Regions from separate parts of the Pseudoalteromonas obscura genome, predicted to be linked through region 1. Evidence: predicted binding sites of a transcription regulator. Region 1 holds the regulator's gene; each other region holds the start of a gene.
The links. Region 1 encodes sigma-54, which starts transcription at its own class of promoters, with help from an activator protein. Its sites were predicted from a motif close to GTTGGCACGNNNNTNGNNT; they were not measured.

Region 1 (3,172 bases):
AACAAAAATGTCTACATTGCGATCGTCATAGGCATCAAAAGGAATGGCTTGTTGATTTACAAGTATGATGGCAACAATATTATTTAAACCTGGCAATCTACCATGTGGGATCGCTATCCCTTTACCTATCCCTGTACTGCCAAGCTTTTCGCGGCATAAAAGTGCCTCAAGAATCTCATGTTGATTGGCACTTGGAATTTTTTGCTGCGCCAACTCACTAATATATTGAAGTATTCTTTTCTTACTATTAAAAAGGACCGCAGCTTTGCTACAGTCCTCGGAAATGAGTGTGCTAAGTTTCATGATTTAGTGTCGAGTTAGCTTCTCTTTATGTTTAATCACTTGTCGGTCTAGCTTATCAATCAAACCATCAATTGCTGCATACATATCTTTATGTTCTGTAGAAGCGAACAATTCACCTCCGTTGACATGCAATGTGGCTTCTGCTTTTTGTATGAGTTTTTCGACATCTAAGATTACATGTACGTTGTTGATGTGATCAAAATGCCTTTCTAGCTTCGCAAACTTACTCGTTACGTAGTCTCTTAATGAATCGGTAATTTCTACATGGCGACCAGTTAAATTTAGTTGCATAAGCATTTTTCCTTCTTTTGTTACGCCTAAATCAAGCTCTTACGTTGATTAGACGGTGGAATAGCCAAAGACTCTCGGTATTTGGCAATAGTACGTCTTGCCACCTTAATACCTTGATCAGCTAATACATCTGCAATTTTGCTATCACTCAAAGGTTTAGCTGAGTTTTCAGCTGCAATTAGCTTTTTGATGAGTGCTCGGATTGCTGTGGAAGAGCATTCACCACCATTCTCGGTACTAACGTGGCTCGAGAAGAAGTATTTCAATTCGTAAATGCCACGAGGCGTGTGCATGTATTTTTGCGTTGTTACTCGAGATATTGTCGACTCGTGCATGTCAACCATTTCAGCAACATCATTGAGTACCATAGGTCTCATTGCCTCAGGGCCATGTTCAAAGAATGCCTGTTGTTGCTGCACAATGCAATTAGTAACTTTCAATAAAGTTTCATTTCTGCTTTCAAGGCTTTTAATAAACCACTTTGCTTCTTGTAAATGAGAGCGAATAAATTGACTGTCACTGCTTGATTTTACAGAGCGAGACATTGCAGCGTAATGATCGTTAACTCTTATTTTAGGCATAGAGTCAGGGTTTAGCTCTACAACCCAACGCCCCTTGACCTTTTTCACTGAGACATCAGGGATCACGTAATCGGCTTCTTCTTGCACTATACTTGCCGCGGGCTTAGGGTTTAAGCTGTGGATCAACGTCATCACTTCTTTTAGCTCACCTTCTTTGAGCTTTGTTTTCTTCATGATAGTACGATAATCACGATTCGCTAATAGATCGATATGTTCATCGATAACTAACTTGGTTTGTTCAAGCCAAGGGGTGTCTGCTGCAAATTGATTGAGTTGTACGATTAAGCATTCCTGAAGGCTTCGAGCGGCGATGCCTACTGGATCAAAGAGTTGGATGCGTTTTAATACAGCTTCAACTTCATCGAGTTCGACGGGATCTTGATCATTGTCTAGATTCAAGCTTTCTAAAATGTCTTCACACGATACGGTTAAAATGCCAGAATCATCGACCCCCTCTACAATTGACAGTGCGATCAGTCTATCCGTCGCGCTAAATGGCGTGAGCTCAAGCTGCCACATCAAATATTCTTGCAAGCTTTCTGTTGTTTGCCCTTGGTAAACACTTTCATCCTCAGGCATAGGTCCTGATGAACTAACCGGTGCCGCACTGATGTATTCATCCCAAGTAACATCCATCGCCATCTCATCGCTGAGTGTCTCTTTATTTAGAGCTGTGTCAGTGTCTTGCTCATAATCACTGAGCTGCGGCTCAGGGATCTCCTCAGAACTGGACTCCGCTTTTTCGCTTGTCTGTGATTGCTCTTGCGTTTTATCTAGACCGTTGTCAAAAGACTCTTGTTCGTTTTCTTCTACTTCCAATAAAGGATTGCTGTCCAGCGCTTCTTGAATTTCTTGCTGGAGGTCTAATGTGCTCAACTGCAGCAGGCGAATCGCCTGCTGCAGTTGTGGTGTCATTGTTAATTGCTGCCCCATGCGCAGCTGTAGCGATTGCCTCATGTATCTCTAACAATCCTTTCTGTTGTTACGCTTATTCTTAACTATAGCCTGAATTGTTCGCCTAAGTAGACATCTCGGACTGTTTGATCCGCTAAAACATGTTCAGGACTACCTGAAGCAATTAATTCACCATGGGAAACAATATAGGCTTTTTCACATACATCCAATGTTTCACGCACATTGTGATCTGTGATCAACACACCGATTCCACGGTTTTTTAAATGCTCAATAATTTTCTTTATATCTAACACTGAAATGGGATCAACGCCAGCAAAAGGCTCATCTAATAGAATAAATTTTGGATCTGCGGCTAAAGCGCGAGCAATTTCGACTCGACGACGCTCTCCACCGGAAAGCGCCATTCCTAAACTAGAGCGAATATGTTGAATATTAAATTCGTCCAATAATTCGTTTAATATCGTTTCACGCTGAGCTTTATTTAGGTCTTTACGAGTTTCCAAAATAGCCATTAAATTTTGATAAACCGTCAACTTTCTGAATATCGATGACTCTTGTGGTAAATAGCCTATCCCCATACGTGCACGGCTGTGCATTGGCAGTAGGGTGATGTCTTGCTGATCAATGTGAATGCTGCCTTTGTCACTTGGCACTAAACCGACAATCATATAAAAAGTGGTGGTTTTACCTGCGCCATTAGGCCCTAGCAAACCCACAATGCTCCCAGCTTCAACACTTAGTTCGACATTTTTAACAACTTGTCTGCCTTTGTAGCTTTTGGCGAGTGCTGTGGCTTTTAGTGTGCTCACTGTTGCTCCTTGTTACCATCTTGTTTTTTGTCAACAGGGAGTAAGACTGTTCTTACGCGCTTACCTTCGTCATTGGCTTTTTGTGCGCTGATCAGCTGTTTTTCCATATCATAGAGTATTTCTTGAGCGGAAATCTTTTGGCCTGCTTGGCTGATCTCTGCGTTACCCTTGATTGTCAGCAGGCGATTTGCGACATCATAGCGCACTTCATTGGCGCTGGCTTTTAAGAGTGAGCCATCAGTTTGTCGTTCCTGAAAGATTGCGGGAGAGCCA
Region 2 (3,172 bases), on a different contig from region 1:
CCGTTTGGTTGTGGCAAGCAGCAATGTGATTATTCCTTATTTTATCCTTCATCCCAGTGCGACAGTCACTTATTGACCTGCTAGGCTTGGCAGCTGTAAGTAGTCAAGCCATGGCTCCAAAACTAGCTCATTTCTAACTCTATACCTTAATTGCGTATTTAGGTTTCTGTTTTTGCGTACTATTTTCAAAATATACTTGTCATTTAGGGTTTAGCGCTGTTATAAATATAACCGCACAAACAAGAGTTTACCCTCTGATGTGATAGCGTGTCCCCGTAGTTTAATGGATAAAACGGGGCCCTCCTAAGGCTTTGATGTAGGTTCGATTCCTACCGGGGACGCCAGCTGAATAATTTGAGTTTAAAAGGCTCCAGAGAAGCCAGGTTATAGTGCAAAGTCTTCACTGGGGGCGATGATAAGTTCGACAATATCGTTTATTTGGATATTGTTCATTGGTCTGCTGTTTATATTTTTTGCGATGGCATTTTGGGCATTAACTTGTGTTACTTTGACACGATTAATTGTTTGAATGCTGCGCGTAAAAAACTGGTTTCTCTCACCTGCAACGTCACTGCGGTGTGCGATACTCAAAATCTGTCCTTCTTTTAGCCCATGAGCACTGCCTAAGTTAATTACAACCTGATCTTGATCTTTGTGAAGGATCCTACCTTTTGTTGGCAGACATGAAAAAGCTTGGTTTAGATCTTGGGCAAGGCTATTAAAAACACCTTGTATACGTTTGCCATAGTCAGTATGCCAAAAGGTGTCGCTATATACGTCGATGATCTTGGTTTTTTCATAGGGCCACACACCTGTTACGCTATAGTGTTGTTGCCATACTTTATCTTTGCTGATTGCGTCGAAAGCGGCAAAATCTATTTTGAAACTTCTCACGTATTCGTCATCTTGCCAAAAAGCATAATCACTGTTTAATTGTTGTGTACTGGCGAGGTCTGTTATTTGGCTGAGCAATACATATTGGCTATTGCTTGAGGCTGTGAGGCTCTCAATAAGCTGAGCGTCGTAATCAAAATTTTGTGAAAAGAACGCACGTACATTAATGCTCTTATCTATAAATGGGATAGGCTTGACCGACATATTGCGTTGCATCAATGTGTGATACATGCGTTCACTGGTCGATTTATGTATGTCAAAAATTTGACCAAGTCTGGCTTGATGAGGTTGCATCAGCTGGCTTTGGGTTATCGTGATCTGTTTATTAAACGACTCTTCAGGGCACTGCTGTTGTTTAGGGAAGATATCTAAGTGAAGAGTTACACTCATAACACCATCTTTAGTGTTTTCTGATACTAGATTGATCTCTTGGATTTCACCGTGGCTTTTAATTTTTATATGATCTTGTGCAAGCACGCCATCTGCGAGCGTTTGAATGCTTGATACAGTGGCACCAGAAAAAATCAGCGCTTGTGTTATGGCATCTTGCACAGCTTCTTGCCTTGCCGCTGCTCTGTCAGTTGTGTATGCATTTGCATACCCTGTTACTTCAAACCATTCTGCTTGAGCACTAAAGCTTAGTAAACAGGCTACAAGAGCTGTACTACTTACTTTTTTCATCGTTCAATACCATATCAAAATTTTGACTTCTATTTCATAGTTCAGCAAATCCTATGCCAATAGCATTGGCGCAATTTGTGCATGCCATATTAACACAAAGGCAATTTGGCATGATTAGGAGTCGGTAACATATGCGAAAGTTATTTAAAATTAGCAAAATTTTAGCCATAGGTGTAGTGGTAGGTCTTGCTGGCTGCAGCTCAATTATCGACAAACATGTAGAATATAGTTACGTTCAACCAGATAGCTACCCGGTTTTAAAAGCGATAGGGTACGCGCCTTTGGACGCACAGCCAGGGGCGAGCGATAGTGAAAAAATGCTTATGGCAATTAAAGTATCTAAACTGGAAGCGTATCGAGAGCTAGCCGAGCAGGTTTACGGCCACCAGCTTAATGCCACGACTACCGTGCGGGGCGTCGTTGCACAAAATGATGGGTTGCGCAGCCAAGTTCAGGGGGTGATCCGAGGTGCCCGAGTACTTAAGTCATATGCGGTGGGTGATATTTATACCACTGAGTTGGAGCTCGATATGAAAACCGTATATGACCTTTATATTGGTCAAGTAAAACCGAAAAAGATTCAAAGAGTCACGTACTACTAGCCATTTCTAACAAAAAAAGCACTGTCGACACAGTGCTTTTTTTGTCGCTAAGATTAACTTAAGCTTTGAGGTTTTTGACGATTTCGCCTACGTTTTCAACCACATTTCCTTCTTCTGTGTAAGTGGTCGACATTGGCCTGCCAATCAATATCTCTTTTAATTCACGCACTGTCATATGTGCTAAATGAGCTGCTTTGGCATTCACCTCATTTTGGTTTTTGCATTTGATTAGCAATAAATTGATTTGCTCCGTTAAGGGCGCCACATCTGGATCTTGAAACAACTCTTTCGGGTAAGTTGATAAACTTTTATCAGTCTTCTGTATTGTATTTAAGAAGGTAATTTTTTGCCGCGCGATATCTTTTAAGCCATCGCCGTTTCTAGAACTGAGCGCGGTTAGTTCATCGTCTAGAAGCTGGGTCAAAGCTTCTAGTGATGTAATTTGTGCCGTAAGTTGCTGTATACACAGCTCAATATCTTTATCCATATAAATCGAATTCAAATGCCGCTATATTTTTGGCAAGTTTCTCAGCGTCAACCTGATACTTGCCTTCTGAAATGGCTTTTTTAAGCTCTTCTACTTTCTTACTATCAAATGCTGGAGTTTGTTGTGCTTTGTCTTGCAAGCCTTTTAATTGCTGTGCCTGTGGCGTCAAGCTAACCGAATCTGAGGCCGCTTTTTGTTGAGCAGCAGGCTTTGTTGCCGTATTACTTGCATCATTTCTTTGCAATTCAGCACGTTGTTGCTTAATATTATTAGCAACATTGTTTGGCTGATTTTGACCGTTAATGTTATTAACCATGACATTGACCCATATAAATAGTTGTTTCAGTCTTTTTATCGACCATTCCACTACTAACTTTAGCAAAAATTTTAAATATTGACCGCAACTGAATCAACATCTTTTACGCGTGCTCGGATGGTTTTCCCTGATTTTACATTTTTTACACGAATTTGCTCGCCGAGATTGCCATCTTGCAGGGCGATCCCCTGA
Region 3 (3,172 bases), on a different contig from region 1:
GATGGAGATAAAATCTCATATAAGTGGATTGACTTAGCTGATACGGAAACAGTGCTAGGTAATGAGGCCATGCTCGCTATCACAGCTGAAAAAGTCACGCAAGATACAACTAAAACTTATCAAGTTACCGTTACTGATCGGCTTGGTGCCTCTACCAGCGCACAAGTTGAGGTTAATATTGCCGCGAACCAAGCGCCAGTTATCAAGTTTGTACAAAACGAAATCAATGTAAGAAGCGAAACCGAGTTCACGCTGGATGCATCACAGACGACAGATCCTGAAGGCGACGCGATTACCTATTCTTGGGTCAAATTGCCAGTCCAAGGTGAGGTGGTAGGTGATAAAGCAAGTATGACCATCAAAGCAGAGAAAGCGCTGCAAAATTTGACTATTGCTTATCAGTTAACTGCGACAGATAGCTTCGGTGCGAGCTCAACTGAGTTAATGAAAGTTAATATCAGCAAGAACAATGCCCCAATAGTGACCTTAACAAGTGAAACTCAAAGTGCCTCTCCAGGCGATGAGGTAGTCATTGTTGCTTCTTCAACAGATCCTGATGGCGATGATATGGTTTATAGCTGGGAGCAAAACAGTGGGCCGGACGTAACCCTATCTAGCGACAATACGCAACTAACGTTTATTGCGCCAGCAGTGACCCAAGACGAGACGCTTGAGTTTACGCTCACAGTAACCGACTCATTTGGCCTCTCTCATTCGCAAAATGCAAGCATCGTCGTAAAATTACCTGCTGCAAAAGTTGATGAAGATAAGCCAGAAGTTGAAACGCCTGATACAACAGTTCAAACACCTGATACAACGGTTGAAACGCCTGATTCAACAGCTGAGACACCTACTCAAGCGGTTGAAAAAGATAACGGTTCAAGCGGTTCGTTTGGCATTATCAGCTTGTTCATGCTCTCTTTAGTTGGGTTCAGACGCTTTATGGCAAAATAAGCCCCCCAAACAGATAAAAATAATAAAAGCCTTCTCTTCATGATGAAGGCTTTTTTTTAACCTTATTACTGTACTGTTCTTTCGACTGCCAACCTGAATTAAACAGGTATTATGTTTGAGATGGCAAGAGCGGTATAAGTAAATCATCTCCGTTTTTAGAAAAATCCACAAAGCCGTCAACTAAAAATATTCTGTATGATTTTTAATACCCTAGCCATTTTTCATGGTGCATTTCATTTTTATCAAAATGCTACTCTCAGTTTTTAAACCGCATCGCAAGTTGCAATCTCATTTCAAAAAAATAAAAAACAACTTTAAATTCAATATTTTAACTTTGGCATCTCGATTGCAAACTCAATCATAGCTAATTTATATGTTGGAGAGAAACATGAAATACAGATTACTCAGCTTATGCTTGCTGTCGGCAGGTGCCAGTGCCACCCCTTTCGATACTTGCCCGTCAAAAGCGTTCTTAGTGCAAGGCAATACAGCCTCTATTTACGGCGTCAATTTAGTTTCAGGGTCTTACAGTGAATTTGCTCAAAGTGTAGGAACCAATGACAAGTTAAACGGTTTTGGCTTTAGTCTCCACGACAGATACTTATACGGATGGGACTACAGCCGAAAAGACGTAGGCCGAGTCGGGAAGGATTATACTCTGGAACCACTCAACACAATTGGGTTTCCTGATACCAACTTCTATGTCGGTGACGTCGCTATCCATGAAAATGCCTACTATGTGTATAGAAAAGGAGGTTCGTATGGCTTATATCGTGTGTCTTTGGACGAAAATAGCAACGACTACCTGCAAGCCACACGCGTGATTAATGGTAGCGCGCTCAATTTAAACATCTTTGATATGGCATTTGCACCAAACGGTGAAGCAGGTCTTGCATATAGTGTGGACAGCAACGGGAACTTACATCGTATTAATGTCGCTACAGGCGCTAGCAGTTCCCTTGGTAACGTCGGCCAATCAGGCACTTTTGGCGCAGTCTACTTTGATGTTGAGAACAACTTTTACATTAGCCGTAATCAAGACGGTCATATTTACCGAGTAAACATTGAAGACCCGTCAGATACACAGTTGTTTGCTTATGGCCCAATTTCAAATACTAATGACGGTGCGCGCTGTGCAACCGCCCCCATCATTGACGAAGGCGAAGAGCCCACATTGGATTATGGCGATGCGCCAGACAGCTATGGTACATCATTGAACGAAAACGGTGCCCGCCACAGCGTAGGTGACCTCTACTTTGGTGACAGTGTCAGCGCGGAACATTTACCGAAAGCGCAAGATGACGACAATGGCGTGAGCTTTGTTACAAGTATTGAAACTGGGTATGACGCACTGATTTCATTCACTCTGTCAACTAACGGGTTTGTCAATGCGTGGATAGATTGGAATCAAGATGGTCAATTCCAATCATCTGAACGCATTATCAGCGAATTTTCAGGTGTAGCCGGTGAAAATCGTGTATTAGTGCCTGTCCCGGTTGATGCTGTTGAAGGCAACACATGGGCACGCTTTAGAGTATCAAACAACAGTGACATCGCACCAACCGGTGGTGTTGGCAATGGTGAGGTAGAAGATATTGCAGTAAGCGTAGTTGCGAGCAGCTTGATTGAATCAACAACTGCATGGCAAACAGCTGCATTTGAAGACCTATGGCCGCAAACCGGTGACTACGATTTCAATGATGTTGTTGTCAGATATAGAACGACCACAGGTCAAATTGGTAGTCAGGTTGTTCAATATAAAGTAGAAGGTGCACTTATGGCTGTAGGCGCAGGATACCACAATGCATTTGCAATCCGCTTCAAAGATATTGCTCGCAGCCATGTAAAAGAGTCTGAGTTACAACTGACAATTGATGGCTCTACCGCACAACATAGCCCGCTTGAAGCCAACCGCAATGAAGCTATCACTGTCATTTTCACAGATACAAGAGACATGGTACCCACTCAGGAAGGGTGTAAATTCTTTAGAACCGAAGAAGGTTGCAGCGACATCCAGCGCTCGCCTATTCCGTTCGAATTAACACTGCCGCTCTCTACAAGTTACAACGCAAGTATTGCAACGGTAGATAAGCTAGACCCTTTTATATTTGCCGTGAACGGTCACTATCATGGTCCTTATGTAGACTCAAATAATGGTCGTGGATGGGAAGTACATTTAAAGAATCAAAGCCCAACAGAAGCATTTGACAACAGCTAC
Region 4 (3,172 bases), on a different contig from region 1:
TATCTTCACGTACAAATGGGACAGTAACAACCTCTAGTGCATCACCACGCTGCATATCGAAACCAACACCACCTTGCAGTAAACGACGAATGTTATTTAATTCTTCTTGAGCGCGGGGCACCATGGAAACATTGCCTTCTGCATCCGCTTTTGCAACATAATCAACTGCAACGGAGACGCTGATCCGACGGATCACGCCAGTTTGTTGACGCTTATGAGAAATCGTTGTATCCAGCTCGTAGTTGCGCGTCGCCTCTTTTTGCGAACGACTCGGTGTAGTACCTTTGCCGCTGCCACCAGCACCTGCTACTTCAGGAATATTCGAGTCCATCGGTGGCTGATTACTCAACGCACCTGGGATACCTGCGGTGATCCCACCAATGTTACTCTCTTCAAAAGTGGTTTCACTGCGCACTGCGGGTAAGTCAGGGTTAAAGCGTTTTTGCGTTTCTTCAACCGCACTGAAGTCCATAGTCAAGTCAACTTGCGCTGTGAAATTGCCCAGCCCAACAACCGGGATCATAATGCTGTCTATTTTAGATAAATATTCAGATTCACGTTTGCGTTCAATTTCATACTCTTTGCGTGAGCGTGCAGCCAATGAATCTTGAGAACCTGAGTTGAGTAGTCGACCATTTTGGTCTGTCACGGTGACACGTGATGGCTCCAAGCCTTGTACTGCGGACGCGACGATATCTACAATTGAGTCAACCTCTTCACCATCTAGCGTGCGGCCGCGTTTCATTGTTAATACCACAGTCGCTGAAGGCTTTTTCTCTCTGCGAGCAAATACATTCTCTTTTGGTATTGCCAACAATACTTTTGCACGATTGATGTCTTGCAACTCTTCAATTGTGCGAGCTAGCTGCTGCTCTCGGCTATGCTTTAGTCGCTCTCTTTCAAGACGCTGACTCACACCAAAGCCCATATCCTGCATTAAGATATCTGCGCCTGACGAAGGTGATTGTGAAAATCCATCTCGCGCCATTTTTAATTTGATGTTTTGGTAATCTGACTCGGCAACCATGATGGTATTGCCTTCAAGGTCATACTCAATTTTTTGCGCGTCTAAAAAGTCTAGGGTTTGCACCAATTCATCAGTGGGATATTGACCCAGCGGACGCATATCTGGCTGACGCGCCCAAATGATGATGAAAACAGCGATTGCCAAGCAAATTGCCAGTGCGATGACGAGCGTAACTTGACGTAGCATATCAACGCCGCTCAAAGCGCTAAAATAGCCAGACTTTTGCTCTTGCTGGGTGTCTGCGCCTTCAGCTACAGCACCTGCTTGGTTGTCTGAAAGTGCTAAATCTGTCGTTTGATTCGTAGCCACAGTTACTCTCCAATCATCTCTTCAATTATACCGGCATGCTCATGATATCTTTGTAAGCTTCTACAAGTTTATTACGAACTTGTACAGTTGCTTCAAAAGCGACCGATGATTTATTTTTTGCAATCATCGCCTCTGCCAAAGAGACACTGCGATCTCCCATCTCAACCGCAGTCACTTTTTCTTTTGCATCTCTTTGCAAACCGGCCACTGTATTCAATGCATTTTGCAGCACGTCACCAAACTGCGCCGTTGACGTAGCAGCACTTTCTTGAATAGGCGGCTTCGCCTGTGGTTGAACTCGGCCCGCTTGCGCTGCCATAGATTGCATTTCTTGATATAGACTGGTGTTTTGAATTTTCATGTCGCTCACCCTGTAAATACTCTTACACTGGATAAAGCACTAATCATGCCAACTTTTAACCCTTTAATTTCAAAAGGTTACAAGTTAATTTGGAGGGGCAATATTTTGACAGGTTATAAAGCAACCAGTTGATAACTGGTTGCTTTATATAAATTAGGCTGGAACTGGTAATCCTAAATCTCGCATTTTAGCTAGCTTATATCTCAGCGTTCTGGGGCTTATCCCGAGTATTTCCGCTACGTCCTTACGCTTACCGTTACAACGCGTTAATGTATCCAGAATAATTTGATGCTCCTTGTCTTGGAGCTCTTCTTTGTAGCTCAGGCTATCTACTGGTGTTGTATGGTTTTGCTCTTCAACAGGCTCTACTTTAAAAGGAGATGCATCCAATTCCACTGGATTGGGGTTGAGGATAGTTTCTCCTGAAGCTTCAATGGGAATCAAATTTTCAATAAAAACATCCGCATCAGATACTTCATTGCCTTGTTGTAGAATAAGGGCACGCTGAACTACGTTATCGAGTTCCCTAACATTACCCGGCCATGCATGTTGCAATAATTTTTGCTGAGCAGCCACAGTAAGCTGAGGTGTCGGCTGGTTGGACTTCTGACAATGTCTATCCATTAAATGCATCGCCAAAGGCACAATATCTGCGGCTCTGTCTTTCAATGGTAGCCATGTTAACGGAAATACATTCAGGCGATAGTATAAATCTTCACGGAATTTGCCTTCTGCAACCGCATCTTTTAAATCTCGGTTACTGGTTGCCAAAACTCTGACATCCAATTCAATGGTTTTCCTACCACCTAGCCTTTCAACTTCACGCTCTTGTAATACACGGAGCAGCTTAGCTTGCAGACCAAGATCCATTTCAGTGATTTCGTCAAGTAAAATAGTCCCCTTTTGCGCTTGCTCAAATTTACCTGGACATGCTTGAATCGCGCCGGTAAAGGCACCTTTTTCATACCCGAATAATGTTGCCTCAAGCATGTTTTCAGGTATTGCAGCACAGTTAATTGCAACAAAAGGTTCGCTCTTTCGCTCAGAGTTGTCATGGATATAACGTGCCAAAACTTCTTTACCTGAGCCACTTGGACCCAACACCATGACACTGGCATCTGACAACGCCACTTTTTTGGCGAGATTCAAAAGCTGCAAACTTTTTTCATCTGCAACAATTGGCCCATCCGTTTCTTTCTCTTTCTCCGGCATATAACGGCTAACCATATTGAGTAGCACCTCTGGCGCAAATGGCTTAGCCATGTAATCAATGGCACCCAAGCGCATTGCTTCAACAGCATCATCAATGGTTGCATATGCCGTCATCATCAATACTGGTAAATTTGGAAAGTTCAGTTTAATACTTTTGAGCAGGTCAATACCGCTCATCTGACCCATTTGAACATCACTGACAACCAGTGAGAAGCTCTGCTGTTTTAGCAATATCATTGCTTGCTCAGCGCTATCAGCCTCAA

Region 2: the regulator sigma-54 is predicted to act here: its motif matches at 1,640-1,658, upstream of QNM18_RS06350 (LPP20 family lipoprotein).
Region 3: the regulator sigma-54 is predicted to act here: its motif matches at 1,288-1,306, upstream of QNM18_RS04145 (LruC domain-containing protein).
Region 4: the regulator sigma-54 is predicted to act here: its motif matches at 1,732-1,750, upstream of fliE (flagellar hook-basal body complex protein FliE).

The regions. Positions count from the first base shown of each region.
Region 1 covers NZ_JASJUT010000011.1:95,265-98,436, forward strand. Annotated here, with positions in the region: gene ptsN (PTS IIA-like nitrogen regulatory protein PtsN) at 1-303, opposite strand, end outside; gene hpf (ribosome hibernation promoting factor) at 307-594, opposite strand; gene QNM18_RS20950 (RNA polymerase factor sigma-54) at 621-2,132, opposite strand; gene lptB (LPS export ABC transporter ATP-binding protein) at 2,174-2,899, opposite strand; gene lptA (lipopolysaccharide transport periplasmic protein LptA) at 2,896-3,172, opposite strand, start outside.
Region 2 covers NZ_JASJUT010000002.1:487,568-490,739, reverse strand. Annotated here, with positions in the region: gene QNM18_RS06365 (FlgO family outer membrane protein) at 1-76, shown strand, start outside; tRNA gene QNM18_RS06360 (tRNA-Arg) at 270-344, shown strand; gene QNM18_RS06355 (flagellar assembly protein T N-terminal domain-containing protein) at 385-1,575, opposite strand; gene QNM18_RS06350 (LPP20 family lipoprotein) at 1,707-2,177, shown strand; gene flgN (flagellar export chaperone FlgN) at 2,236-2,664, opposite strand; gene flgM (flagellar biosynthesis anti-sigma factor FlgM) at 2,657-2,980, opposite strand; gene flgA (flagellar basal body P-ring formation chaperone FlgA) at 3,052-3,172, opposite strand, start outside.
Region 3 covers NZ_JASJUT010000001.1:961,421-964,592, forward strand. Annotated here, with positions in the region: gene QNM18_RS04140 (trypsin-like serine protease) at 1-954, shown strand, start outside; gene QNM18_RS04145 (LruC domain-containing protein) at 1,343-3,172, shown strand, end outside.
Region 4 covers NZ_JASJUT010000018.1:64,259-67,430, reverse strand. Annotated here, with positions in the region: gene fliF (flagellar basal-body MS-ring/collar protein FliF) at 1-1,336, opposite strand, end outside; gene fliE (flagellar hook-basal body complex protein FliE) at 1,362-1,697, opposite strand; gene QNM18_RS25810 (sigma-54-dependent transcriptional regulator) at 1,851-3,172, opposite strand, start outside.